Linked DNA regions of Nitrobacter winogradskyi Nb-255. The protein of the gene in region 3 interacts with the protein of the main gene of each other region in a pairwise test. Links are inferred from orthologs where the notes say so. Each region holds a gene or a part of one and is shown on either strand. Other genes may lie near its edges. The genes, in order: NWI_RS07485, NWI_RS00700 and NWI_RS09935.

Region 1 (10,608 bases), 520 kb from region 3 along the record:
CGCCTGCACCTTCTTGAGTTCGTTTTCCAGTCGCGTGATGCGATCGCCGATCAGGCGGCGATCCGCCTCGATCTGGGTTTCGCCGGGCCCGCCCATGAATCCGAAGCCGCCACGCTGCCGTTCGAGGTGGGTCCAGGAGCGCACCAGACGGCTGCGCTGATAGTTGAGATGAGCGAGTTCGACCTGAAGCGCGCCCTCTTTGGTCTTGGCGCGGCGCCCGAAGATTTCGAGGATCAAGCCGGTGCGGTCCAGCACCTTTGTGCTCCAGGCCTTTTCCAGATTGCGCTGTTGAATGGGCGACAGCGCGCAGTCCATCACCACGAGACCGGCTCCATCGGCGGCGATCAAGCCCTGCAACTCCTCGACCTTGCCCTTACCGAGATATGTCGCGGGCCTGATCTGGCTGACGGGAGCGACGATCGCCTGAATCACATGGAGGTCGATTGCCTTGGCGAGACCGGCGGCTTCATCCAGCCGGGCGTCGGTGTTGCGCAGGGATCGTCGCGGCGTCTCGGCATCGCCGCCCCGCGTCCGCACGTAAGGGCCGATGACGATCGCTCGTCCGGTTGGCTCGCCCCGCATCGACCCCGACGGGTCGGTGCTCCCCTCGAACTGGCGGGGGTCCAATCAGGAAACTTTCAAGTATGTGCTCAAAGCGGAGCATCCTCGCCGCCTTCAAACAACTGGATCGGAGCACCCGGCATGATGGTCGAAATCGCGTGTTTGTAGACCAGTTGTGAATGACCGTCGCGCCTGAGCAGCAGGCAGAAATTGTCGAACCAGGTCACGATTCCCTGGAGCTTGACTCCGTTTACCAGAAAGATCGTCAGAGGCGTTTTCGTCTTACGGACGTGGTTGAGGAAAGTGTCCTGTAGGTTTTGTGCGCGGTCTATCGCCATTTTTGTTATCCCGCAGTTTAACTTTGCTTTTTGGAGCCGGAAGCAGCCCTCCCGAGCGTTTCATGGCCCGCCGGCTCCCCTCTGAGATCCTCCTCATGGACCCGGCCCCCCGGATTAGAAGGCAGAGTATGATGTTACGCAAGCCGGTTCGGGTCCGCGGGTTTACCCGGATACACAAAAACCATCAGGAAAATGCTGAAAAGCGGTGGAATTCCTCTCGAAGCCGCCTTGCAATACCGCCAGGCCGACCATCCCCCACCACCTGGCCGTCGATCGCGACCACGGGCATGACGATCTGAGAAGCCGAGGTTACAAACGCTTCGGCCGCCTCGCGGGCTTCCGCCGGCGTGAACGGGCGCTCTTCAAGCCTGATCTGAAAAGCCCTCAGGACTTCCATGAGAACAGCCCGCGTGATGCCCGCCAGAATGCCCTGGTCCACTGACCGGGTGACGGCCCGGCCGTCCTTCGTCACGATCCAGGCGTTGCTCGACGCGCCTTCGGTGACGAATCCGTCACTATCGACGTACCACGCCTCATGGGCTCCCTTTTCCCGCGCATGCTGCTTTGCCAAAACATTCGGCAGCAGCGCCACTGACTTGATATCCACCCGCGGCCAACGATTCTCCGGCAGAGTAATGACAGAAATGCCGGCGGCGGCGGCTTGCTGCTTTTTCTCGTCATCCAGCGCGCGGGCCGTGACGACGACGCCCGGCTTGACCGGGTTCGGCGGAAAAGCGTGATCGCGCCGGGCCACGCCGCGAGTCACCTGCAGATACACGATTCCGTAGGTCACGCGATTCCGCCGCACGACCTCGCGCATGATGATGCCGAGCGCCGTGATCGGCATCGGTTCGGCGATCCGCAATTCGCGCATCGACCGCTGCAACCGGGCCATGTGCCGGGGAAAATCAACCAGCCTCGCGCCGCGCACCTCGCAAACCTCGTAAACACCGTCGGCAAACTGGTAGCCGCGATCCTCGACGTTGACGCAGGCATCGCGCAGATCGCGATACCGGCCGTTGACATAAGCGATGCGCGACATTCAGCAGGTTTACCTCAGCGTTACCTGTTCTCGATCGAGATGAATACGATTTCGCGGGATGACCATGCGTCAGAGCAACAATCTAGTTGACGCCGAGCGCCTTGAGTTTGCGATGCAGCGCCGAGCGCTCCATGCCGACGAACTCCGCGGTCCGGGAGATGTTGTTGGAGAAGCGGCTGATCTGAGCGATCAGATAGTCGCGCTCGAAAACCTCGCGGGCCTCGCGAAGCGGCAAGCCCATGATGTGCTCGCCATTGACGCCCGACGGCATCGCCGGGACCATGGAGCCGACATCCTGCGGCAACATATCCGCGGTGATGATGACCTCCGGGCCTCCGCCTGCCAGGATCATTACGCGCTCGACATTGTTTCGGAGTTGCCGGACGTTGCCCGGCCAGACATGCGATTGCAGCACCGCCATCGCGTCATCGCCGATCTGGCGCTTGGGCAAACCGCTCGTGGCGGAGATATGGTCCATGAAAAATTCGATCAGTTCGGGAATATCCTCGCGGCGTTCGGACAATGGCGGAACGCGGATCGGCACCACCGACAGCCGGTGATAGAGATCTTCACGGAACCTGCCCGCTGCAATTTCCTCCTCCAGATTGCGCGCTGTCGACGAAATGATGCGCACATCCACCTTGATCTTGGTTGCGCCGCCTGAGCGTTGAAAGGTCTGATCGACCAGGACCCGCATGATCTTGTTCTGCGTCTCGCGCGGCATATCGCCGATCTCGTCGATGAACAGCGTCCCGCCGTGCGCTTCTTCCAGCGCACCGGCCTTGCGAGGCTGCTGACCGTCGACCTGCTCCACGCCGAACAGTTCGGACTCCATTCGCTCCGGCGTGATCGCAGCGGCGTTGATGACAACAAACGGCCCCTCGGCACGGCTCGACTGATTATGAAGCGTTCGCGCCGCCAGTTCCTTGCCGGACCCGGACGGGCCGACGATCATGATGCGGCTGTTGGCTTTCGCCGCGCGCTCGATGGTTTGCCGAAGCTGGTTCATGCATGGCGAACGCCCAACCAGCGAGCTTGCCGCCGGCGCGAGCTGCTTCAGTTCACGGACCTCGCGCTTCAGGCGCGACGTTTCGAGCGCACGCGTCGCCACCAGAATCAGCCGATCGGCCTTGAACGGCTTTTCGATGAAGTCATAGGCGCCGCGTTTGATGGCCGCGACCGCCGTTTCGATGTTGCCATGACCGGAGATCATCACGACCGGCATATCGGGGCTGTCCTGCTTGATCATTTCCAGCAGCTGGAGCCCATCGAGCTTGCTGCCTTGCAGCCAGATGTCGAGAAACACCATGTGCGGACGGCGGCTTGAAACCTCCGCCAGCGCCTCATCGCTGTTGCGCGCGGTTCGGGTCGTGAACCCCTCATCTTCCAGGATGCCCGCAACCAGGTCGCGAATGTCCGCCTCGTCGTCAACAATCAGAATGTCATGTGCCATGAATTGGATCCGCCTCGTCAGCCGCCGGTCGCAACCTCAGTCTTTGTTTCTTTTCCGGTCAGGGTATCCCCGTTAGTCGCTCCATCATCCCCAATGGTTCCCGCATTCGCTGGCCCCGTCGCTGCAAACCGCAACCGCATCCAGGCTCCCCGCGCTTCCGGCCTGATCGCCGACGCGTCATTGAGCTCGAGCTTTCCGCCGTGGTCTTCCAGAACGCGCCCCACGATCGCAAGACCAAGGCCGGTACCCTTTTCGCGTGTCGTCACGTAAGGCTCCAGCAGCCGCGCGCGCGCAACTTTCGGTAAGCCGACACCATTGTCGATCACGTCAATGATGATGTCGTCTTCTTCCTGCGCGGCGATGACGTCGATCCGGCCTTTTCCGAGCACCTCCGGCGGCACCGCTTCGATGGCTTCGGCCGCGTTCTTGATGATATTGGTCAGCGCCTGCGAGATCAGCCGCCGGTCAAACTGCGCGCGCATCGGTTCTTGCCTGATGTCGGCTTCGATATCGATCTCGGGATGTCCGACACGCATGAGGAAAACCGTCTGGCGGACCGTATCGGCGACATCCTCTCCTTCCATCACGGGCTTCGGCATTCGCGCGAAACGCGAGAACTCATCGACCATCCGCCTGATATCCTCAACCTGACGCACGATGGTGTCGGTGCATTGCTCGAAGATCGGCTTGTCCTGAGTGATCACCTTGCCGAATTTACGGCGGATGCGCTCGGCCGAAAGCTGGATCGGTGTCAACGGATTCTTGATTTCATGAGCGATACGTCGCGCCACATCGCCCCACGCGGACGTACGCTGCGCGGTCACAAGCTCCGTGATATCGTCCAGGGTGATGATGTAGCTGTCACGCGATTGACTGGTTTGCTCGGCGCTGACGCGCACCGAGATGTTACGCTCATTGCCGTCGCGATTGAGCGTGATCTGGCCCTGCACCAGCCGTTGCGCCCCCTCCCTCGCCGTCTGCATGAGATCGCTCAGCTCGGGGATGACCTCGGATAGCGGATGTCCGAGCGTTTCTGATTCCGAATGGCCGATCAGCTTCTCCGCCGAGCGGTTCAGGATGCGGATGGTGTTGGCGCCGTCGACGCCGATGATGCCGGCGCTGGCCGACGACAGCACCGCCTCGATGAAACGGCGCCGGCTGTCGATCAGGCCGCTCGCATTAACGAGTTCGTCGCGCTGAGTGCGCAATTCGGCGGTCATCTTGTTGAATGTCTCGCCGAGCTGCGCCAGGTCGCCTTCGGATTTCAAAACAGGAACCTGAACGTTCAGGTCGCCGGTGGATACGAGGTTGGCCGCGTTCATCAGGCGTCGGACGGGGGCCACGAACCGGTCCGCGAAGTTGAGGCCTAGCAATACCGACGCCATCAGAATGGTCAGCGCAATCACAGCGAACATCAGCGCGAGCGCCACCTGGATGCCAAGACGCCGAGCCTCGATCGTGGCGTATTCGACAATGCTCGACTCGGTCTGCTTCAGTTGCGAGACGACATAGGGATCGAGCAATCTCGCGACGTAAAGGAACGTGTCCTGAAACGCGCGAAGGCGAATGACGGCGGCGACGTAGTTCGCCTCCGGAATGAGCGCGATCTGCGGATCGTCCTCATTCACATTCTTGAGAATGTCGGGGTTCGGCGTGTCGTAGGCTCGCTTGATGCCGGTTTGCGCCGATACCAGCAGATGACCCTCCTTATCGATCAGCATCGCGCCGGGAAGGTTGCGAGCCTTGGCGCTGGAGGTCAGGAGTTGGAGAAATGTCACGCGGTCCTGGTCGTAGAGCGGCCGTGCGTTGGAAACGTCATTGGCCATGCCCAGGATATCGCCCCGGATCAGTTGGGCATGCTCGTTCGCATAAGCGTGTGCGACGATCCGCGAGTTCTCAATAACCTCCTTGATCGGCCCTGAAAACAGACGGTCAAGGCCGCGATCGATCGTGACGCTGGCGACGACCGACACCACGACCGCCGGCAGAACGGCGATGATCGAGAAAAGACCGACGACCTGCACATGCAGCTTCGCCGCGGCGCGCCCCCGGCGGCGGGCTTGCACGACACGCCAGACCTCGCGGGCGATGATGCCAACGAGCAGAAGGATGATGCCGGCGTCGACCAGCAGAAACGTAATGACGACCCGGTGCGTCGGCTCGATCGGCGTGAGGCCAACCAAAACCACGAAAGTCAGGAATGCCGACAGCAGCGCAAGGCCGATCGCGACGGGCGCCAATAGCCGGCGCATCGCCCAGCCACGCGACTCGGCGAATGTCGGATCGTGCGAGGGAACCGGCGTGTCTGCTGTGGTCATCCGCGTGAAAGCTGGGCGTTTAAGCTGGCTGGCGCAACCAGCGAACTGATGCAATCATACAACAATGTTGCACAATTGGGACATTTCCGCGGCGCGAACATCAGCCGCGACTGGCAACAATCGATTGAGTCCGGTTCGATCGTGAATGGCGGAAAAACTGCCGGTAGACTCGGCTACCTATCCTCCGGAACGGTAGACCTGGATATCCAGATCGCGGATTTTTTTACGGAGCGTGTTGCGGTTCAAACCCAAAAGGTCGGCGGCGCGAATCTGGTTGCCGCGCGTCGCCGCCAGCACGGCGGTGAGAAGCGGGACCTCAATCTCCCTGAGAACGCGTTGATACAGGCCAGGCGGCGGGAGCCCGTTCGGGGAGCCTGAGAAAAGCGACGACATGTACATCTCGACGGCGCCACCGAGACTATTGATGTTCTGGGCGTTACTTCCGGAGGTCGCCTCGGGAGATGCAAGCTCGCAATCGATCACCGGAGCGGTGATGACATCCTGCGGGTAGAGCGCGGCCAGCCTGCGCGCAAGGTTTTCAAGCTCCCGGACGTTGCCGGGCCAGCGGTGCCGCTTCAAGCGTTCTAGCGCAAGCGCGTCCAGCTTCTTGGGCGGCAGTCCATCCTTTTCGGCAAGCACGAAAAAATGCCTGATCAGATCCGGCAGATCCTCGATGCGTTCGCGGAGCGGCGGCAGGCGCAGCGGCACCACGTTGAGGCGGAAAAAAAGATCCTCGCGAAACAGCCCCTGCTGAATCAGGACACGAAGATCCTTGTTGGATGCCGCAACGATGCGGACATCCGTCTTGATGGCCGTCCTTCCCCCGACGGTGCAATATTCACCCTGCTGAAGCACACGAAGCAGACGTGTCTGCGCCTCCATCGGCATGTCGCCGATTTCGTCGAGAAAGAGAGTCCCTCCTTCGGCCTGCTCGAAACGGCCCGACGCGCGGGCGTTCGCGCCCGTGAATGCGCCGCGTTCGTGACCGAACAACTCCGATTCGATCAGGTCGCGGGGAATCGCCGCCATATTGACGGCGACGAACGGACCGCCGCGACGCTTGCCGTAGTCATGAAGCGCGCGCGCGACAAGTTCCTTGCCGGTGCCGGACTCGCCGGAAATCATCACGGTCAGGTCCGTCTGCATCAGCCGCGCCAGAACACGGTAGATTTCCTGCATGGCGGGGGACCGGCCGATCAACGGCAGGGAATCGCCTTCATTCTCGTCGCCGCGGCTGGCCGCGCTCTCCTTCGGCTCGGCGAGCGCGCGGCCGACGATTGCGATCAGTTCCTTCAGGTCGAACGGTTTCGGAAGGTATTCGTAAGCGCCGCGCTCGGAGGCGCGGATCGCCGTCATGAAGGTGTTCTGCGCGCTCATCACGATGACCGGCAGGTTCGGCCTGATTTTCTTGATGCGAGGCAGAAGGTCGAAGGCGTTCTCGTCCGGCATCACCACGTCGGTGATCACGATATCTCCTTCGCCCTGGCTGACCCATCGCCACAGCGTTGCGGCATTCCCGGTCAGGCGCACGTCATAACCGGCACGCGACAGCGCCTGATTGATCACCGTGCGGATGGCTCCGTCATCATCGGCGACAAGTATGTTGGCTGGAGACATTTTGTCCTCATGCTGGATGACGCGCGGTGCGTGGCGGTATTCCGGACGCGGCAGCGTCATCGCCCTGCCGGTGTACCGGACCGGAATCGAACATCGGCAGCAGGATACGGAAGTTGGTCTTGCGCGGCTGCGACTCGCACTCGACGATGCCGCCGTGATCCCCGACGATCTTTGCGACCAGCGCCAGACCGAGCCCGCTGCCGGTCTGCTTGGTGGTGACGAACGGATCGAACAGGTTCGGAAGCAGATCCTCCGCCACGCCGGGACCATTGTCCTTGACGCAGAACTCCAGCGGCAGCGAAACCCGCGTTTTCTTGCCCGGGAGGGAAAGGCGCAAGCCGGGACGGAATGCGGTCGTGAACTGGATTTCTCCCTCTTCTCCGAGATCGGAAACAGCTTCGGCGGCATTCTTGACAAGGTTCAGAAAGATTTGAACCAGTTGATCCCGATCGCCGAGAACCGGCGGAAGCGACGGATCGTAATCAACGGTGAACCTGACATTTCGCGCGAAGCCCGACTGCGCGAGCCGTTTGACATGATCGAGCACCGCGTGAATGTTGACAGGCTCCCGCCTGATCGGCCGCTCGTCGCCGAATACCTCCATGCGATCGACCAGCGTGACGATACGGTCCGCCTCGTCGCAGATCAGCCGGGTCAGCATTCGATCGTCCGGCGTCGCCCCCTGTTCAAGAAGCTGCGCCGCACCACGAATCCCGGAAAGCGGGTTCTTGATTTCGTGCGCGAGCATGGCCGCAAGCGCGATCACAGATCGGGCCGCGCTGCGATGGGTCAACTGCCGATCCATCTTGTCGGCGATGGTGCGCTCCTGGATCATCACCACGACGTGAGCGGGCCGTTCGGTCAGGGGCGCGACATGCAGGTCGACCTGACGGTCACGGCCGATCCTCGGCGTGCCGAGATCAACCCTGAACTCGTTGACGGGCGCGCCGCTGTCGCGAACCTGATCGATCAGGGCCAGGAGCGGACTGCCGAATGGGATAAGCTGTTTCAGTGGCTCGCGCTGCAGGAACTGCTTCGACATCTCAAAGAAGGACTCTGCCGCCATGTTGGCGTCAACGATCCGGCCGTCGGGCGCGACCAGCAGCACAGGATTAGGGAGCGCGTTGAGAATGGCCTCGCCATCGGAAGACGCGACGCGCGGACGCTGCGCGATCGACGTCATGCCACGGCCCTCCACGCGAAATCGTCGAACGCGTCCACCAGTAACCGCTGTACGCCGGAGGGATCATCGGCCGTCAGAATTTTCGTCCGCCACGATTTCTGGACCGGTGTCGGCACGGCACGAAGCGCTGCCGCCGTATCCAGCGCCCAGCCAAGATGCTTTCGCGCATGACGAAGCCCGATGCGCAGGCCGTAATGCAGAAGCAGGTCGTCATAAAGCGCGCGGATGTAAGCCAACTGATCCGTGAGCGAAGGATGGGATTCTTCGATGCCGGTTTCGAGCCGCCGCCCGATCTGACCCGGCAGCCAGGGGCGGCCCTGCGCGCCGCGGCCCACCATGACCGCATCGGCCCCCGACGCCTCCAGCGCAGCAACGGCTGCGTCGAACGATGTGATGTCGCCGTTGACGACGACGGGAACGCGCACCGCTTCCTTCACGGCCCGCACGGCCCGCCAATCGGCGCGGCCTTTGTAGAACTGGCAGCGCGTCCGGCCATGAACCGTGATCATCCGCACGCCGGCGGATTCGGCGCGCCGCGCCAGCGAAGGCGCATTGAACGAGTGGCCGTCCCATCCGAGGCGCATTTTGAGTGTGACCGGCACGTTCACCGCGCCGACCGTCGCCTCGATCAGGTCGAGGGCATGGTCGGGATCGCGCATCAGCGCCGAACCCGACTGGCCGCCTGTCACGTGCCGGGCGGGACAACCCATGTTGATATCGATGATGTCGGCGCCGGCCGCCTCGGCGATCCGCGCGGCTTCCGCCATCCAGCGCGTCTCGCAGCCGGCAAGCTGAACGACGTGCGGCCCATGACCGGTGGCTTCACAGCGAAGGACGGACATTGGACGCCCGCGGACGAGATCGTCGCTCGCGGTCATTTCCGAAACAACGAGCGCCGCCCCCAGCGACTCCGTAAGACGTCGAAACGGCCTGTCCGTGATCCCCGACATCGGCGCAAGAAGAACGCGGTTGCGGATCGAAATATCTCCGACCGCGAACGGTCCGAGACTTGATGACGGAGGAGGACCTGTCAGGCTCTTGCTCATGGTCCAATCGTTCCGTGCCACGTTCCGAATAGCTTATTTATTAGGCATGATGGTTTTATGCCTACACAATAGCCAGTTCCGGGCATCTTGCCAACTACGCCAGCACCGAATAATTCGCGGCTGGTCCGGACTCCTGCTGTTTTTGCTAACGGCGTGGTAAGGGCCTGCTCAAACAACCCGATTCCTTCACAGCGAGTCCAATGCCCAGCTCAAAACGAACTGCCGCCATCATTGTCGCCGCGGGCCGCGGTCTCCGCGCGGGCGCGGGCGGCCCCAAACAATACCGGACGATTGGCGGACGAACCGTGATTTCGCGGGCGATGGAGGCGTTCTGCCAGCATCCCGACGTGTTCGCGGTTCAGCCGGTGCTCAATCCCGATGACCTCTCGATGTTCAATCAGGCCGCCGCCCAGTTCCGCTATCGTCCGCCCGCGAATGGCGGGGCCACGCGCCAGGCTTCCGTTCGCGCCGGCCTTGAGGCGTTAGCGGCCGACGCGCCGGACATCGTGCTGATCCACGACGCCGCCCGCCCGTTCGTCACACCGGCGCTGATCACGCGCGCCATCGACGCTGCCGATAAAGCCGGCGCGGCGGTGCCCGCTATTGCCGTTACCGACACCATCAAGCAGGTCGATGAATCCGGCGCGGTCAACGCGACCCCCGACCGTGCAAAGCTGCGGATCGCGCAGACGCCGCAGGCGTTCCATTTCGATATGATACTCGATGCGCACCGCCGTGCGGCGCGCGAGGGCCGCGACGATTTCACCGACGACGCCGCGCTCGCCGAGTGGGTGGGATTGACGGTGGCGACATTCGAGGGCGATGCTGCGAACATGAAACTGACGACTCCCGAAGATTTCGTGCGTGAGGAAGCGCGTCTCGCGGCCGCTCTCGGCGACATCAGAACCGGCACGGGCTACGACGTGCATGCTTTCGGCGAAGGCGATCACCTCATGCTGTGCGGCGTGAAGGTGCCGCATAATTGCGGCTTCCTGGCGCACTCCGATGGCGATGTCGGCTTGCACGCGCTGGTCGACGCCATTCTCGGAG
Region 2 (10,892 bases), 1.9 Mb from region 3 along the record:
CATGAATGACTTCATGCAGTCGAACGCCGGGCCTCCGGAGAAAGCATCGCGTGCTTCGGCCGCGGAATGAATCGCGCAATCCAAGCGGAAATCGATCGGGCCGCCTGATCCAGAGCGCGGCCATCGTGCTGGATAACCGGCCTGTTTCGACCTTTCTCAAAGAATGAACCGGGTTTCATCCATGTCGGTATCTGGTTCAGCGAGGAAATCCGGGATCGATGTGTTCCCACACCCCCTATATAGCCTGATCACAACTCGTTAACGCTGTATATTGGGCAAATGATTTGTTTTTGCGCCGAACGGTTTGAGTGGCGTCGGATATGGCAAAATCCGGGCGGTATCTCCCCTTCCGGATTTGCAGATATGGCCCGCGCACTTCTTTACCGACGCCCCGCTGAACCGTCCCGGCTTCTCATCAAGCACGGATCCCAGATTTATTCCGTCCGCTTGCGACGGCATCGCCGCGCGCGCCGCTACACCTTGCGAATCCATCCGAGTGACCGCGAAGCGATCCTGACAATGCCGCCACGAGGAACGCTCGCGGAAGCCAAGGACTTCGCGCAACGTCACGGCGGCTGGATCGCGGCGCGTCTCGGGCGTCTGCCGAAGGCGGCTCCCTTCCAGCATGGCGCGGTCATTCCGCTGCGCGGCGTCGCCCATCGGATCGTGCATCGCGCCGGCGAGCGCGGCACGGTGTGGACCGAGACGCGCGACAGCGGCGAGCGGATTCTTTGTGTCGCCGGCGGACTCGAATATCTCGACCGGCGCGTCCACGATTTCCTGAAACGGGAAGCGCGGCAAGACTTGCAAAAAGCCTCGCAGCGTTACGCCGATGCGCTTGGCGTCAAGGTCAGGCGTATCTCGATCCGCGACCAATCGAGTCGCTGGGGATCGTGCACGTCCGCCGGGTCGCTGTCATTCTCTTGGCGGCTCATTCTGGCGCCGCCGTTCGTGCTGGATTATCTCGCCGCGCACGAGGTTGCCCACCTCGTCGAAATGAATCACTCGCCGCGATTCTGGAAGGTGGTCGCTCGCGTCTGCAAACATGTCGAGCGGGCCAAGAAGTGGCTCGACGTTGAAGGCAACGACCTTCATCGCTACGGCATTCAGGATTGATCGCGGGAACGGCCGGAATCGCGACGAGCGATTGTCAACTTCCCCGCGAGCGGGAGAGAGCGCGCGCAGTGCTGCGATGACGCGTTCCTTAAAAATGAAGGAGATGATTTCCGATAGCGTTTTCGAGCGAAGTGGATCCGGTTCGCCGGAAAGAAAACGCGTCAAATCAATATCGTAGAGCCTCGCTTCTGATTCAGAAGCGATAAACTATCGCCCGCCGAACAGGCGGTCGTTCAGCCAGCCGTCGAGTCCGAGCCCGCTGGCAGGTTGCGGCCGCGCATCGGCCCGCGCCGGCTGCGGTATCGGCGGCGGCGGCGACCGCCCGAGCGTGGGCGAGGCCGCCCGTACCGGCGCGTCGGCCGGCTGGCCGAACTGCGCCACTTCAGGCGGGAAGCCGCTCCGCTGCGTGCCGGGAATCGGTTCGGGCCGCACACCTTGATGCGCAGCGCGCATGAAGCGGCTCCACACCTCCACCGGCAGGCTGCCTCCGGTCGCCTTGCGGGTCGGCGTATTGTCGTCGTTGCCGAGCCAGACTCCGGTTACGAGCCGCGCCGTATAGCCGATGAACCATGCATCGCGAAAATCCTGGCTGGTGCCGGTCTTGCCGGCCGCCGTCCATCCCGGAATCTCGGCCTTGCGCGCGGTGCCGTTGATGAGCGTTTGCTCCATCATCGTGTTCATCATGGCGACCGCGCGCGGATCGATCACGCGATCGGGCCGTTCCTTGCCGCGCGCATAGAGAAGCTTGTTGTTGCCTGCGGTCCGGACGCGTTCGACGACATGGGGACCCGCGGCATATCCGCCATTGGCGAACGGCGCGAAGGCGCCGACCAGTTCAAGCGGCGACACCTCCGAGGTGCCGAGCGCGATGGATGCGTTCGGCTCAAGTTTCGACGTGATACCGAGGCGGTGCGCGGTTCGCACCACTTTTCCAGCTCCGACTTCCAGTCCGAGCCGGACGGCGACGGTATTGAGAGACATAGCGAGCGCCTGGGTCAGCGTCACCGCGCCGAAATACTCATGCGTATAATTCTCCGGCCGCCAGCCTTTGATATCGAGCGGAGCATCCTGACGGATCGTCTCGGGCGTCAGGCCGGCCTCGATCGCGGCCAGATATACAAACGGCTTGAACGCGGAGCCGGGCTGGCGCTTCGCCATGGTCGCGCGATTGAACTGGCTGTCGGCGTAGTTGCGGCCGCCGACCATGGCGCGGATGGCGCCATCGGGTGTCATCGCCACCAACGCGCCCTGGCTGACATTGAACTTGATGCTTTTCGCCGCCAGCTCGTCGATCAGGGCGGCTTCCGCCGCGCTCTGCAGTTTCGGATCGATGGTCGTCTCAACGATGATGTTCTGATCGACCTGGCCCACCAGGTCATCGAGCACTTCGCCGACCCAGTCGGCGACGTAGTTGGCGGTGCCGGCGCTTGCCGGCTTCATCGCATAAGAGGGTTTGGCGGTGGCGGCGCGCGCCTGTTGCCCGGTGATGAGATGAGCGTCGGCCATCGCGGCAAGCACGATCTTGGCGCGGGCCTCGGCGCCTTCCGGATTGCGATCCGGCGCGAGCCGCGAGGGCGACTTGACGAGACCGGCCAGCATGGCGGCCTCCGCGAGCGTGACGTTCTTCGCGGGCTTCCCAAAATACTTCTGCGCCGCCGCCTCGATGCCATACGCGCCGGACCCGAAATAGACGCGGTTGAGGTAAAGTTCGAGAATCTGCGCCTTGGTGTGCTTGCGCTCCAGCCAGAGCGCGAGTTCGACCTCCTGGAGTTTCCGCTCAAGCGTGCGCTCCTGGGTCAGGAACAGGTTCTTGGCGAGCTGCTGGGTCAGCGTCGAGCCGCCCTGCGATACGCCGCGGTGCAGCACGTTGGCGACGGCGGCGCGCAGGATGCCGAGCGGGTCGACGCCATAATGCGAATGGAACCGGCGGTCCTCGATCGCGATGAAGGCGTTCGGCAAATAGCTCGGCAGCTCCTTGAGTGCGACGTTGCTTCCGGCCATCTCGCCGCGCGTCGCCAGCACGCTGCCGTCCGCGGCGACGATCTGAATCGTCGGCGGGCGTTTTGGAATTTCCAACGACTGGATCGGCGGCAGATGCGCCCCGACATAGATCAGCACGCCGACGACAGCGATCACCGACCACAAGGCGACCACGGCGCTCCAGTAAAACAGCCGCGAGAGGCCCGCTCGCTTCCGCTTCTTCGCTTGCCCCTTGCGGCCGCCTGGCGGCTTGCGCGGCGCCTCGCTTCGCGGAGCGGTTGCCTTTTTGCGCGGCGGGGTTCGCCTGGCCGGCTTGTCGTCGGCAATCGTGACGCGGTCGAGCGGATTGAGGCGCAGCTCCGTAAGCGAAGCCGCGAACCCGCTGAATACCGGCTCCTTGCGCCCGCTCCGCTTTTTTTGTCCCAATGCCATACGCAACAACGCTTACGCCGATTTCACCGCACGTCAGTGTGCCGATTTCGACGCTCGCGTGTCTCCGCAGCAATCCTTGATGCGAACCTCAAAATCAAGGGAGACCCTAGCGGCCGGGCTTTAAGGCGCGGTTACCTGAGAGTTTACGCAAAATTAGGGCTGTAGCGCGGAACGGCGCGCCCAGGCAGAATGATCCGCGTCCGGATTACGGGCGCGACGATCGGGTTATTCCGCGGTGTTGCCGCTGGCGAGCAGGTGGACCAGCGCGCGCTTGATCGCGGCCTGCCGCGTCGGAGCGGTGATCCGGGCGCCGAGCAGGTCGGTGACGTAGAACACGTCGCGCGCTCGCTCGCCGAATGTCGCGACGTGGGCGGAGGCGATGTTGAGATTGAGCTTCGAGATCGCCGTGGTGAGCTGGAACAGAAGCCCGGGACGATCCAGCCCTGAAACCTCGATCATGGTGTGGCGGTCCGACCATTGATTGTTGATGGTGACCTTGGGTTCGACAACAAACGGCCGCAGCCTCTTGCCGGCGGCGCGGCTCGGCATGACGTCGGGCAGGCGCAACCGGCCTTCGAGCACCTGCTCGATGATCTCGGCGATGCGCGCGGCGCGCCGGCCTTCGTCCTCGTCGCGCTCGTATTCGCGTGAGATCGCGATGGTATCGAGCGCCTGCCCGTCGGTGGTGGTGTAGATCTGGGCGTCGACGATGTTGGCGCCCGCCGACGCGCAGGCTCCGGCGATGATCGACAGCAGCCAGGGATGGTCGGCGGCAAGGATCGTCAGCTCGGTGACGCCGCGCGCCTCATCGAAGCCGACGTTGATGTTGAGCTTCCTGCCGCTTTGTTCGCTGGCGCGCAGAAAGCGCGCATGCCTGATCTTGTGCTCGAGATCGACCTTGAGCCAGTAAGCCGGGTAATGCCGGGCGATGTAGGCATTGAGCTCATGGCCGGACCATTCGGTGAAGGCGGCGCGGAACTCGGCCTCGGCCGCCGCCATGCGCTGCGCGCGGTTGACCTCGGAGAAGCCGCCGGTCAGAACGGGTTCCGTCTCGTAATAAAGAGTACGAAGCAGCTGCGCCTTCCAGCCGTTCCAGACGCCGGGACCGACTCCGCGGATATCGGCGGTCGTCAGGATGGTCAGGAGCTTCATCCGTTCGACCGACTGCACCACGGCCGCGAAGTTCTCGATGGTCTTGCGATCGGAGAGGTCGCGGGACTGAGCCACCTTGGACATCGTCAGATGCTGCTCGATCAGCCATGCGACCAGCTCGGTGTCGGCGGCGTTGAAGCCAAGGCGCGGGCATAACCGGCGGGCCACCCTGGCGCCCGCGATCGAATGGTCTTCTGGCCGGCCCTTCGCAACGTCGTGAAGCAGGGTGGCGATGTAAATGACGGGCCGGTGTTCGGGATTTATCGTGCGCATCAGTTCGCCGGCGAGAGCGACCTCGTCATTGTCGCCGCGCTCGATGTCCTGAAGGATGCCGATGCAACGGATCAGATGCTCGTCCACCGTGTAGTGATGGTACATGTTGAACTGCATCATCGAGACGATCTTGCCGAAGGCGCGGATGAACTCACCCAGTACTCCGGTCTCGTTCATCCGGCGCAGCACGGTCTCCGCGTCGTTCGAGGTCAGGATCTCGATGAACAGCCGGTTGGATTCGGGGTCCTCGCGAAGCTGCGCGTTGATCAGCCGTCGTGACCGCCTCACCATCCGCAGCGCGTCCGGATGGAAGGCCAGGTTATTTTTCTGCGCGAGGCGGAACAGGCGGATCAGGTTGACGGGGTCGCGCTTGAAGAGGTCGGGCGCGGCGAGATTGATGCGGTTGTTGTCGATGATGAAGTCATCGCTGTCCGGAACCCGGCGGACCTCCGCGCCAGGCGGCTTCGACATCGCGCGGCTGAGCACCGGCGCCGGCTTGGCCTGCTGATCCTCGAGCTTCGCGCACAAAATGGCGGTCAGGTCGCCGACATCCTTGGCGGTCAGGAAGTAGTGCTTCATGAAGCGTTCGACATCCTGCATGCCGGGATGAGACGTGTATCCGAGCCGCACCGCGATCTCGCGTTGCAAGTCGAATGACAGCCGCTCCTCGGCCCGCCCCGTCGCAAAGTGCAGGTTGCAACGCACCGACCACAGGAAATCGGCGCAACGGCGAAAGGTCCGATACTCGCGCACATCGAAGACATTGCGCCGGAGCAGTTCGTGGCTTTCACGCACCCGGTAGACATACTTCGCGATCCAGAACAGCGTATGCAGGTCGCGCAGTCCGCCCTTGCCGTCCTTGACGTTGGGTTCGACCAGATAGCGCGACTGGCCGGCGCGGTGATGGCGCTCCTCCCGCTCTGCAAGTTTGGCGGCGACGAATTCCGCCGCCGTTCCCTGCACCACTTCGGTGTCGAAGCGGCTGATCAGTTCATCGTAAAGCGCACGGTCGCCGGTGAGGAAGCGGGCTTCCAGAATCCCGGTGCGGACCGTCATGTCGCGCCGCGCTTGCCGGATCGATTCATTGACCGAGCGCGTCGCGTGACCGACGTTCAGGCCCATGTCCCACAGGCAATACAGGATGGCCTCGGCGACCTGTTCGCCCCACGCGGTCTGCTTGTAGGGCAGGATGAACAGCAGATCGATATCCGACTCCGGCGCCATCAGTCCGCGTCCGTAGCCACCGGTCGCCACCACGGCCATTCGTTCGCCATCGGACGGGATGGGGGAGTGATAGAGATGACGGGTCGCGGCCGAAAACGACAGGCGGATGATTTCGTCCTGGACGAAGCAAAGCCATTCGGCGCAGTGCCGCCCGTGACGGTCGCGCAGAAGCTTCGCCTGCGCCGCATCGCGCACCTTGGCGAGTTCGGCCTTCAACAGCCTGGAGACGGCGGACCGGAAAACGTCCTCGTGCCCGGCGTGCTTTTCGGCCAGCGCGTCGATGTCGCCGATGATCCGGACGGTATCGAAACCGGCGCCGGCCGCCGTCGCGTCTTTTGTCGTGGGGAGGACCATCGCTTATCCGGATAGCGGAGGCCGTGCGCGCTGTCACCGCAGTTTGTGAGCGGCATGTGACGGATCCATGCTTCACGTCACCGGTTTTGAGCAATGACGTGCCCCGACAGGCGTTGTCCAGAATATCATCCATCGTTGAGGGATGCAGTCAAACATTTGACGTGAAATGCTTTTTTCCTTCCAACCATCCGTTGGTATATGCTTTGAATAAGGTCGATCCGGATATTTCGAGTGTTGCAGCACAGCGCCAGCAAGCACGCAGAATCCGGTTTCGAGGGGTTTCGATCCCGCGTCTCCGACCCCAGATAAAGCGGCATGACCTCACAAACATCCGACCCCGCCGCTTTGCGCGAACCTTCCGTGCGCGCGCCGTCATCCGTTCCGGTCGATGACGCCGTGATTCCGTTCGAGGTGGGCGCGCTGGACCTGCGCGGACGACTGACCCGGCTCGGGCCGGCGCTCGACGAACTGCTGGCCCGGCACGACTATCCCGCGCCGGTCGCCAAGCTGCTCGGCGAGGCGATCGTGCTGACGACGCTGCTTGGCTCCTCGCTCAAGTTCGAGGGCCGGTTCATCCTGCAGACCCAGACCGACGGGCCGGTGTCGTTCCTGATCGTGGACTTTCGCGCGCCGGCCCGGCTGCGGGCCTATGCCCGGTTCGACGAGGCCCGGCTCGGCGATGCTTCCGACGCCGGCGCGCTACTGGGCCGCGGCCATCTTGCGATGACCATCGATCAAGGTCCGGACATGAGCCGCTATCAGGGGCTTGTGGCGCTGGAGGGCGGCAGCCTCGAAGACGCGGCGCATGAATATTTCCTGCGCTCGGAACAGATTCCGACGCGGGTGCGGCTCGCGGTTGGCGAGGAATGGCGCAGGGACGGGAGCGGTCCGAAGCGTGGCTGGCGTGGCGGCGGCATGCTGCTGCAATTCCTGCCCAAGGCGCCGGAGCGCGCCCGCCAGGCCGATCTCCCTCCCGGAGATGCCCCCGATGGCGAAGCCGTGCATACCGTGGCCGATGATGATGCCTGGGTCGAGGGTCAATCGCTGATCGGCACCGTCGAGGATCTCGAACTGATCGATCCCGACCTGTCCGGTGAACGCCTGCTTTATCGCCTGTTCCATGAGCGCGGCGTGATGGTGTTTTCGTCGCAGGCGCTGCATGCGCGGTGTTCATGCTCGCGCGACGCCGTGGAGGCGATGCTGAAGAGTTTTGCGCTGGAAGACCGCTCGGGCATGGTGCAGGATGGCAAGGTCGCCGTGACCTGCGAGTTCTGCAATTCAGTGTACGAGTTCACGCCGCGGGAAGCCGGCGTGGAGTAGGCGCGACCGGGACGCGACCCAGGGCCTTTTCGCTTCTGATGGCATCAGAAGCGAAAGCGATCCGGAACGTAGCCGAAACGCGGTTCCACTCGGCGCCGGCCCGGCCTTTTGGTCAGGCTGCTGCTCAGTTCAGCACGCGCTTGCTGTCGGGGCTGTCGAGCGAGAACGTCGGAACGTCTATTTCGAAGGGTTCGCCGCTTCGGATCGAGATCATCTGGTAGCGTCCGCTCATGAATCCGGTTGCGGTCGGTAGCGGAACGCCGCTCGTGTATTCGAAACGCTCCCCCGGCGCCAGCACCGGCTGCTCGCCGACCACGCCCTCGCCGCGGACTTCCTGCTTTCGCCCGGAGGCGTCGGTGATGATCCAGTGCCGGGTGCGCAACTGCACGGTATCGGGGCCGGCATTGGTGATAACCACCGTATACGACCAGAAAAAATGGCCTCGCTCGGCGGACGATCTCTCCGGCATGAAATTCGGTTCGACGGTAACTTCGATATGGCGGGTAACGGCTCGGTACATCGCAAACTCTCTAGAGCCTTTCGCTTCTGATGGAATCAGAAGCGAGGCTCTCAGATCTTGATTAAACACGTTTTCTTCACGCGAACCGGTGTCCACTTCGCTCGAAAACGCTATAGTATCGGGGCGATCATAGCCAAAACTGGCGCATGAGCCAGCCCCACTTCGACCGTGATCGTGCGCCAGCCCGGTTCCGCACGAAGATCGCGGCGACAATATTGCCTTTTTGTCACTGCTATAGCGTTTTCGCGGAGCGGGTGATCGGTTCGCGTGAAGAAAACGCGTTAAATCAAGGTTATAGGGCCTCGCTTCTGATTCCATCAGAAGCGAAAAGGCTCTAGCGTGAAGCTGCTCTCCCGTAAATCCATCTCGATCGCGCAGGTGATCGAGATGTCGTATCGAAACCAACCCTATGCCGCCAGTTATCGATCAGGTTGTCGGAGTTCGCACCAAAGCGAGCCCCGCAAGCGTCAAGCGCGATGCGCCGGTCGTTCTGATTCCGACTCCGCCGCGCGAGCGCGAGTTGCGGCTCGATCTGTTGCGTGGGTTCGCCTTATGGCTGATCTTCATCGATCATCTGCCGCAGAACCTCCTGACCTGGCTCACCATCCGCAATTACGGCTTCAGTGACGCCACCGAAATTTTCATCTTCATCTCGGGCTATACCGCCGCCCTCGTTTACGGACGCGCCATGCGCGAGCGCGGGTTTATCGTCGCCGCAGCGCGCATTCTCAGGCGCGTCTGGCAAATTTACGTCGCACACATCGTTCTGTTCACGATTTTCCTTGCCGAGATTTCCTACGTCGCGAGCAGTTCCGAGAACCCGCTTTACACCGAGGAGATGGGCATCCTCGATTTTCTCAAACAGCCCGACGTCACCATCGTGCAGGCGCTGCTCCTGAAGTTCCGGCCGGTCAACATGGACGTGCTGCCGCTCTACGTCGCGCTGATGCTGTTCTTTCCTCTGGTGCTGCTGGTGATGCAGCGCAGCGCCGGGCTGGCCCTGGCGCTGTCGGCCGGCCTCTATGGGCTGACCTGGTGCTTCGGCCTGGCGCTGCCCGCCTATCCCAACGGGGTGTGGTTCTTCAATCCGTTCGCCTGGCAACTGCTGTTCGTGTTTGGCGCGTGGTGCGCGCTCGGCGGCGCGAAGCGCATGTCGCGCATTCTGTCCTCGCCGGCGACGCTTTCGATCTGCGCCGCCTACCTGCTGTTCGCCTTCTACACGACGCTGACCTGGCATGTGCCGCGGCTCAATCATTTCATGCCGCACATTGCTGAACAGTGGATGTATCCGATCGACAAGACCAACCTCGACGTGCTGCGCTTCATGCACTTCGTGGCGCTCGCCGCGCTGACCGTCCGGTTCCTGCCGAAGCATTGGCCGGGACTGGCCTCGCCGTGGTTGCGGCCGCTGATCCTGTGCGGCCAGCATTCGCTGCAGATCTTCTGCATCGGGGTCTTTCTGGCCTTCGCCGGGCAATTCATCCTCGCGGAGTACTCTGGCGGCGCCGTGGTTCACTTCCTGATCAGCGTTTGCGGAATCCTGATCATGTGCGCAGCCGCATGGGTGTTTTCATGGTACAAGGGGGTTGCCGGCAAGGGCGGAAGCCGCGCCAAATCCGCCGACGGCGACGCGGATCTTGCGGGAGGAGGAGCATGAGGACCGGCTTGGCGTCGGCCTTGATCGTGCTGGCCGCTTCATCGGCCGGCGTCTCCGGATGCTCTGATCAAACCAAGAACTGCGATGTACCTGCCTATCTGCTGACCAGCGACAGTACGCTGTCCCGCGTCGCATCAGTCGTCAAAGCAGGCGGCCCGCTCAACATCCTGGTGGTGGGCAGCCGTTCCTCGACGATTTCCGGAGCCGAGGGTGAGGCTTATCCGGTGAAATTGCAGGCCGCGCTTCGCGAGAAACTGCCGGGCATCCCCGTTAACGTGTCCGTGGAACTGACCCCGCGCAAGACCGCCGGTGATGTCGCTCCCGGTCTCGGCAAGCTCGTGGCGGCGACACGGTCAACCCTGGTGGTTTGGCAGACCGGCATCGTCGACGCCATCCGGTCCGTTGACATCGACGAGTTTCGCGAGGCCATCGATGAGGGCGTGACCGTGCTGCGGAACGCCGGGGCGGACGTCGTGCTGATGAACATGCAGTACAGTCCACGCACGGAAACCATGGTCTCGATGAACGCCTACATCGACAACATGCGCCTGGTCGCGCAGCAGCGCGACGTTCCGGTGTTCGATCGCTTTACGATCATGACCCAGTGGAACGAGCGCGGTGAGTTCGATCTGTTCAGCCCGGTGCATGGAGCAAGCCTTGCCAAGCGCGTTCACAGTTGTCTCGGCCGCGCCTTGTCGACCTTCTTGATCAACACCGCCCGCATCAACTCCGCCGAACCGGAGGCTCGACGCCAATGATGGTCAACAGCCGCATCTTCAGAACCGCCGGCCCGGTGGCGCTGGCGCTCATGCTGGCGGGCGCGGCGGCCTCGCGCGCGGTAGCGCAAACAGCGCCGGCCAACGC
Region 3 (6,234 bases):
AACCGCAGACCGTGGGAATCTGCTTCAGTTCTTCCTTCGGCAGGTCATAGAGGTCCTTGTCCATGGCGGGGCCGGGATCGATCTTGTTCTTGATCCCGTCCAGGCCCGCCATCAGCATCGCCGCGAAGGCGAGATACGGATTGGCCATCGGGTCGGGGAAGCGAACCTCGACGCGCTTGGCCTTCGGCGAGGTGGTGTAGGGGATGCGGCAGGAGGCGGAGCGGTTGCGCGCCGAATAGGCGAGCAGCACCGGCGCCTCGTATCCCGGCACCAGCCGCTTGTAGGAGTTGGTGGACGGGTTGGTGAAGGCGTTGATGGCCTTGGCGTGCTTGATGATGCCGCCGATGTAGTACAGGCAGGTTTCCGACAGGTCGGCGTATTTGCTGCCGGCGAAGGTCGGCTTGCCGTCCTTCCAGATCGATTGGTGAACGTGCATGCCCGAGCCGTTGTCGCCGTAGACCGGCTTCGGCATGAAGGTGGCGGTCTTGCCGTAGATGTGCGCGACCTGGTGAATGCAGTATTTGTATACCTGCATCTGGTCGGCCATGTAGGTCAGCGTATCGAACTTCATGCCGAGTTCGTGCTGGGCGGACGCCACCTCGTGATGATGCTTCTCGACCTTCACGCCCATGCGGGCCATGGCGCCGAGCATCTCGGAACGCATGTCCTGGATCGAGTCCTGTGGTGGAACCGGGAAGTAGCCGCCCTTGGTGCGGATGCGATGACCGAGATTGCCGCCCTCATACTCGGTATCGGAGTTGGTCGGCAGCTCGGAGGAATCGAGCTTGAAGCCGGTGTTGTAAGGCGTGGTCTGAAAGCGCACGTCGTCGAACACGAAGAATTCGGCTTCCGGGCCGACATAGACCGTATCGCCGATGCCCATCGACTTCACCATCGCCTCGGCCTTCTTGGCGATCCCGCGAGGGTCACGGTTATAGGGCTCGCCCGTGGACGGCTCCAGGATGTCGCAGGTGAGCACCATGGTGGTTTCCGCGAAGAACGGATCGATTGTCGCCGTCGCCGGATCGGGCATCAGCGTCATGTCGGACTCGTTGATCACCTTCCAGCCGGCAATCGATGAGCCGTCGAACATCGTACCCTCGGCGAAAAACTCTTCGTCGATCATGCTGATGTCGAAGGTGACATGCTGCCACTTGCCGCGCGGATCGGTGAAACGCAGATCGACGTATTTTACGTCGTTGTCCTTGATCGATTTCAGGACGTCATTGGCGGTCTTCATAAACACCCCTTGTCTCTGCTGGTCGTCGTAATCGCCGGCGCGAAGCGGCCGTCGGGATGGCTTAATGAGTGATGTCCGTTCTCAAAGGATTTAGATGGCGTCGAGGCCGGATTCTCCCGTTCGGATCCGAATGGCCTCTTCGATATTGGATACGAAGATCTTGCCGTCGCCGATGCGGCCCGTCTGGGCGGCGCGCCTGATGGCTTCGATGGCTTTTTCGACCAGATCATCGCCGATCACAATCTCGATTTTGACCTTGGGCAGGAAGTCCACCACGTACTCCGCGCCGCGATAAAGCTCGGCGTGCCCCTTCTGCCGGCCGAAGCCTTTTGCCTCGATCACGGTGATGCCTTGCAATCCGATCTCCTGAAGAGCTTCCTTTACTTCGTCGAGCTTGAACGGTTTGATGATGGCTTCGATCTTCTTCATTGAACGTCTCCTGGCGCTTCCAATGTCCAGCCAGTGGCTGATGCGCGCTCACACTGCCGCCTGCAGCAGCGGTCATGCACTGGATTTCGGACGAACACAAAGTCGCGGGACACGCTTCATTGCCTGCCAGTGGACACACTGGTCGAATTTACTCTCTCAAAGCAGGGTTCGTGCCAACACGAAAATCTACAAGAATATGCATGGTATCATACGATCAAGAGGATCCTGGCAGACAGGGAGTTGGGCGTCCGCGCGCCCGTTCGACTGTAAAATAGGCAATCTGTTCAATTTTTGTGCGGCGGTGAGACTGCCAGACGGGCAGCTTGCCCGATCGGGTTCAAGGCCATGGAGATTCTGACGACGGGCGAAATGGAGCAGGCCGACCGGCTCTCGATCGCGGGAGGCGTGTCGGGCTTCGCCTTGATGCTGCGCGCCGGGCAGGCGGTCGCGAACGCGGCCGCCGACCTCGCGGAGAAAGGACCGATCCTGGTCGTCGTCGGATGCGGCAACAACGGTGGCGACGGGTTCGTTGCGGCGACGGAACTGGCGGCGCGCGGCCACGAGGTTTCGGTCATCCTGCTGGGCGAGCGAGACAGTCTCAAGGGTGACGCCGCGCTCGCGGCCAAGGGCTGGAAAGCGCCTGTGCTGCCTTGCGACCTCTCCGCGCTCGGTTCGCCCGCGCTGATCATCGACGCGCTGTTCGGCGCGGGCCTCAACCGGCCGGTCAAGGGCGACGCTCTCGCGACGATCGAGGCCATCATGGCCAACGGCGCGCCGGTGCTCAGCATCGATCTGCCGAGCGGCATCAACGGCACCACCGGCGCGGTCATGGGCGCTGCGATCCGCGCGACCGAGACGGTCACGTTCTTTCGCAAGAAGCCCGCGCATCTGCTGCTGCCGGGCCGCATTCATTGCGGCCGGGTGCGCGTGGCCGATATCGGTATCGCCGATGCCGTGCTGGACGAGATTCGTCCCGTAACCTTCGAGAATACCCCGGATTATTGGAACGGTGCGTTTCCCGCGCCGCATATCGACGGACACAAGTATAAGCGCGGCCATGCCGTTGTCGTGTCCGGTCATCTGACATCAACGGGCGCGGCACGACTGTCCGCGCGGGGCGCGTTGCGGGCTGGAGCCGGTCTCGTCACCGTGCTCTCACCCGACGATGCGCTGGGCGCGAACGCCGCGGCGCTGACCGCCGTGATGGTGCGCCGCATGAACGGCGCGGCCGGCTTCGCGGAAGTTCTGGCGGATCGGCGTCTCAATGCCTGCGTCATCGGACCCGGCGCCGGGATCGGCGAGGAAACACGCGCCCTTGTCTCCACGGCCCTCGCAGCGGGGCGGGCGCTGGTGCTCGACGCCGACGCGTTGACAAGCTTCGCCGATACCCCGGATCGTCTGTTCGAGACCGTCAGGCAGTCCGGAGGCTCCGACATTATCCTGACGCCGCACGAAGGCGAGTTCCATCGTCTTTTCAGTGAGATGAGTAACAAACATCCATTTCGATCAAAACTTGAACGGGTGCGGGACGCGGCGCGGCGTTCGGGATGTGTTGTCCTGCTCAAGGGGGCTGACACGGTGGTGGCCTCGCCGGACGGGCGCGCGACCATCGCGGCCAACGCCCCGCCATGGCTCGCGACGGCAGGCTCGGGCGACGTGCTGTCCGGCATCATCGGCGGCCTGCTGGCGCAAAGCGTTCCGGCCTTCGAGGCGGCTTGCATGGGGGTCTGGATGCACGGCGAGACCGGACGCGAGGCGGGGCCGGGACTGATCGCCGAGGATTTGCCGGAGGTTCTGCCCGCGGTCCTGCGGCGGCTCTATGATCGGTTCGGGATTGACTATTAAGATTATGATAATTCTGGTTATTCCACCGCGAACCAGCCGACCTGCCGCGGCGCGCTCCACTCCACCGCCATGGTCTCGATCAGCCAGGCTCCGGCTACGTCGGCGACAAAGGCGATACGCTGGGTCTGCCCTGCATCGACCAGTACCGTATCCAGCCAGAACGGTTTCCACCCGTCGTCGAGCCGGTCCAGCAGGCGGGCGTGATGACCATGCAGATGAAACACCATGGGCGTTGTTGTCGTGTTCTTCAGCGCGAGCACGGCGGTCCGGCCACGTTTGACGCGGAAGGCAGGTGCCCTGCGCTTGCTGAAAAGCGCCGGTCGATCCCATGACGAAGTTCCTGCAAGGGAGATCAGCGGCACGTCGGTACGCAATGCGTTCCTGAGATCGAGCCGCGCCGGCAGGTTGGCGGACGGCAACGCCGGCGGCGCGGGCAGCGGAGCGGATCGCGCCGGCCCATCGGAAACCTTCAGGCGGGCGATCTGACGCGGGGTGCCGCCGCCGTCATGCAGGGTGATGGCAGATGCCGTCCCCGCCGGGAGCGTGGCGTCTATGATGGCGTCGATCCGGGTTCCCGGAGCAAGCACCAGCCTCCCGTTGCGCGCCAGAAACGGCTCCGCGGGCTGGCTGTCGATCGCCATGATCCGCACATCCAGATTTTGGATTGCAATTGCAATCGCATTGCGTTGACAGCCATTGATGACCCTCAGCCTGAGCCGCTCGTTGACGTGAAGGTTGAGGTCGAGCGACGGCTTGCCGTTCACCAGGTAGAGAGGCGGTCCGGCCTTTCTTTGATTTTCGGTTGGGCCGGGCGCGACAGGCCGTCCTTCGGCATCGAACCGCCAGTCCTCGATCAGCATGACCTCGTCACGGTCGGCCTCGATCGGCTCCCGTTCCTCGACGATCAGAGCCTGCGCGGGCGAGGGCTGGGCCAGACCGTCTCCCAGCAGGCGGGCGTCGCACATGAAGGTCCCGGCTTGCCGTAACGGGAATGCGTAGCGGTCGGTCCCGCCCGGCGGGATGGGGGAGCGGTCGGTCAAGGGCTCGATGGCGGCTGCGCCGTCTACTCCGCGCCAGTTTAAAACCAATGGCGCCGGCAGGCCGTTGGTCACGACAGCGTCCATGCTCTCGCCTTGACGAAAGCGCGGAATCCGGGAGGAGCCGCCGGTCCTCAGGGACCAGACCGTGGTTTCGTGATGATCCGGCCCGAGTGAAAGGGGGGCGGGCGTCGCGTCGATGGCGAGCCTTTGCGGGTCTTGCGATCGGGCATAAATCGGAGCCGCGGGGCCTGCCACGGCGGTCGCCCCGAAACCGGCCAGAAGATGCCGCCGGGTTAATCGAACAGGACGAAGCATCATAAGCCAATGCGGACCATGTTCTTCGGACTATGTCCAGCGGGCGGCGGTGGGCCGAACAGCCATTTTTTTGCTGCGAACCAGTCTCCTCATGTTATAAGCCCGCCGCATCGAGCGCGTCGATGACGGCGGGTGATGAAAGCCCGGCTCCGTCGGCACGCCAGATTTCAACTCGTTGGAGCATGACGTCTACCGAAAGCCGCTTCGCATTTTTCGGCATCATGCTCGGCATCGCAGGCCGGATTGATGCGCCTCGTTTCACTGGCGGGCGTGGCGGAATTGGTAGACGCGCTGGATTTAGGTTCCAGTGACGAAAGTTGTGGGGGTTCGAGTCCCTCCGCCCGCACCAAGCGCTAAAGCGTTTGAGCAGTAACCATTCAGGCAGCTATCCAGATCGGATATATGCCGGCCGTACACCGATGCAGGCGTTTCGCCGCGCATCGACCGATTGACAATGATCCGGCCGTTTCCGCCGGATCGAGCGGAAGAAGATTGACGCCATGCAGGTGAACGAAACCCTCGCCGAGGGACTGAGGCACGAGTTCCAGGTCAGCATCCCCGCCGCCGAGATCGCGGCCAAGGCGGATGAGCGGCTCGACGACCTCAAGGACAAGGTGAAGATCAACGGCTTTCGCCCGGGGAAGGTGCCGGTCAGTCATCTCAAGAAGCTTTATGGCCGCTCCGTGATGGTCGAGACCATCGAAGACACGATCCGCGACACGAACATGCAGATCGTCAACGACCGCGGCCTCAAGCTTGCAGGCAATCCCAAGGTCACGATGCCTTCGGAACCGAAGGAAATCGAGGACATCCTCGCGGGCAATTCCGATCTCAGCTACAGCGTGGCGATCGAGGTCGTGCCGCCGATCGAACTGGCTGACTTCAAGTCCTTCACCATCGAGAAGCCGGTGGTCGACGTAAGCGACGCCGATGTCGATGAAGCCGTCGAACGGATCGCCGAACAGAACCGCACCTACACCACCAGGGCGGAAGGTGCGAAAGCCGAGAATGGCGATCGCATCACCATTTCGTTCAAGGGCACCATCGACGGCGAGCTGTTCGAGGGCGGAAGCAGCGAGGATATCCTGGTCGTGCTGGGATCGAATGCCCTCATTCCGGGGTTCGAGGAGCAGCTGGTCGGAGCCGGGGTCGGGGAGACGCGCACGGTGAAGGCATCGTTCCCCGGTAACTACGCTGACTCGGAGCTTGCCGGGAAGGATGCCGAGTTCGAGACCACGGTGAGCCTGATCGAGGCGCCGGAGGAACTCAAGATCGACGATGAATTCGCCAAGCTGCTCGGCCTGGAGGAACTCGATCAGTTGAGGCAGGTCGTCCGCGAGCAGCTCAGCGCCGAATTTGCCCGCG

Evidence for each region.
Region 1: the proteins of NWI_RS09935 (region 3) and NWI_RS07485 interact in binary tests that used the Escherichia coli proteins (3 or more experiments, as listed by UniProt). The link is inferred for Nitrobacter winogradskyi Nb-255 from one-to-one orthologs.
Region 2: the proteins of NWI_RS09935 (region 3) and NWI_RS00700 interact in binary tests that used the Escherichia coli proteins (3 or more experiments, as listed by UniProt). The link is inferred for Nitrobacter winogradskyi Nb-255 from one-to-one orthologs.

The regions. Positions count from the first base shown.
Region 1 is NC_007406.1:1,570,139-1,580,746, reverse strand. Bases 6,425-9,424 are described here. They hold NWI_RS07485 (two-component system sensor histidine kinase NtrB), read right to left. Parts: upstream 8,513-9,424; coding sequence 7,337-8,512; downstream 6,425-7,336. Other genes in these bases: dusB (tRNA dihydrouridine synthase DusB), read right to left, coding at 8,509-9,424; ntrC (nitrogen regulation protein NR(I)), read right to left, coding at 6,425-7,329. Outside these bases: GTPase HflX, read right to left, coding at 1-627; RNA chaperone Hfq, read right to left, coding at 651-899; NWI_RS07505 (D-amino-acid transaminase), read right to left, coding at 1,084-1,941; NWI_RS07500 (sigma-54-dependent transcriptional regulator), read right to left, coding at 2,024-3,394; NWI_RS07495 (sensor histidine kinase NtrY-like), read right to left, coding at 3,412-5,712; more of ntrC, read right to left, coding at 5,890-6,424; more of dusB, read right to left, coding at 9,425-9,558; NWI_RS07475 (bifunctional 2-C-methyl-D-erythritol 4-phosphate cytidylyltransferase/2-C-methyl-D-erythritol 2,4-cyclodiphosphate synthase), read left to right, coding at 9,759-10,608.
Region 2 is NC_007406.1:151,673-162,564, forward strand. The notes cover bases 3,554-6,837. They hold NWI_RS00700 ([protein-PII] uridylyltransferase), read right to left. Parts: upstream 6,532-6,837; coding sequence 3,754-6,531; downstream 3,554-3,753. Outside these bases: NWI_RS00685 (polyhydroxyalkanoate depolymerase), read left to right, coding at 1-70; NWI_RS00690 (M48 family metallopeptidase), read left to right, coding at 280-1,116; NWI_RS00695 (transglycosylase domain-containing protein), read right to left, coding at 1,324-3,528; NWI_RS00705 (Hsp33 family molecular chaperone), read left to right, coding at 6,847-7,851; Co2+/Mg2+ efflux protein ApaG, read right to left, coding at 7,976-8,371; NWI_RS00715 (OpgC family protein), read left to right, coding at 8,781-10,028; NWI_RS00720 (SGNH/GDSL hydrolase family protein), read left to right, coding at 10,025-10,786; NWI_RS00725 (SGNH/GDSL hydrolase family protein), read left to right, coding at 10,783-10,892.
Region 3 is NC_007406.1:2,084,521-2,090,754, reverse strand. The notes cover bases 1-2,770. They hold NWI_RS09935 (P-II family nitrogen regulator), read right to left. Parts: upstream 1,670-2,770; coding sequence 1,331-1,669; downstream 1-1,330. Other genes in these bases: NWI_RS09930 (bifunctional ADP-dependent NAD(P)H-hydrate dehydratase/NAD(P)H-hydrate epimerase), read left to right, coding at 2,015-2,770; glnA (type I glutamate--ammonia ligase), read right to left, coding at 1-1,240. Outside these bases: more of NWI_RS09930, read left to right, coding at 2,771-3,514; NWI_RS09925 (multicopper oxidase family protein), read right to left, coding at 3,532-4,872; tig (trigger factor), read left to right, coding at 5,370-6,234. UniProt on the Escherichia coli protein: P-II indirectly controls the transcription of the glutamine synthetase gene (glnA). P-II prevents NR-II-catalyzed conversion of NR-I to NR-I-phosphate, the transcriptional activator of GlnA. When P-II is uridylylated to P-II-UMP, these events are reversed.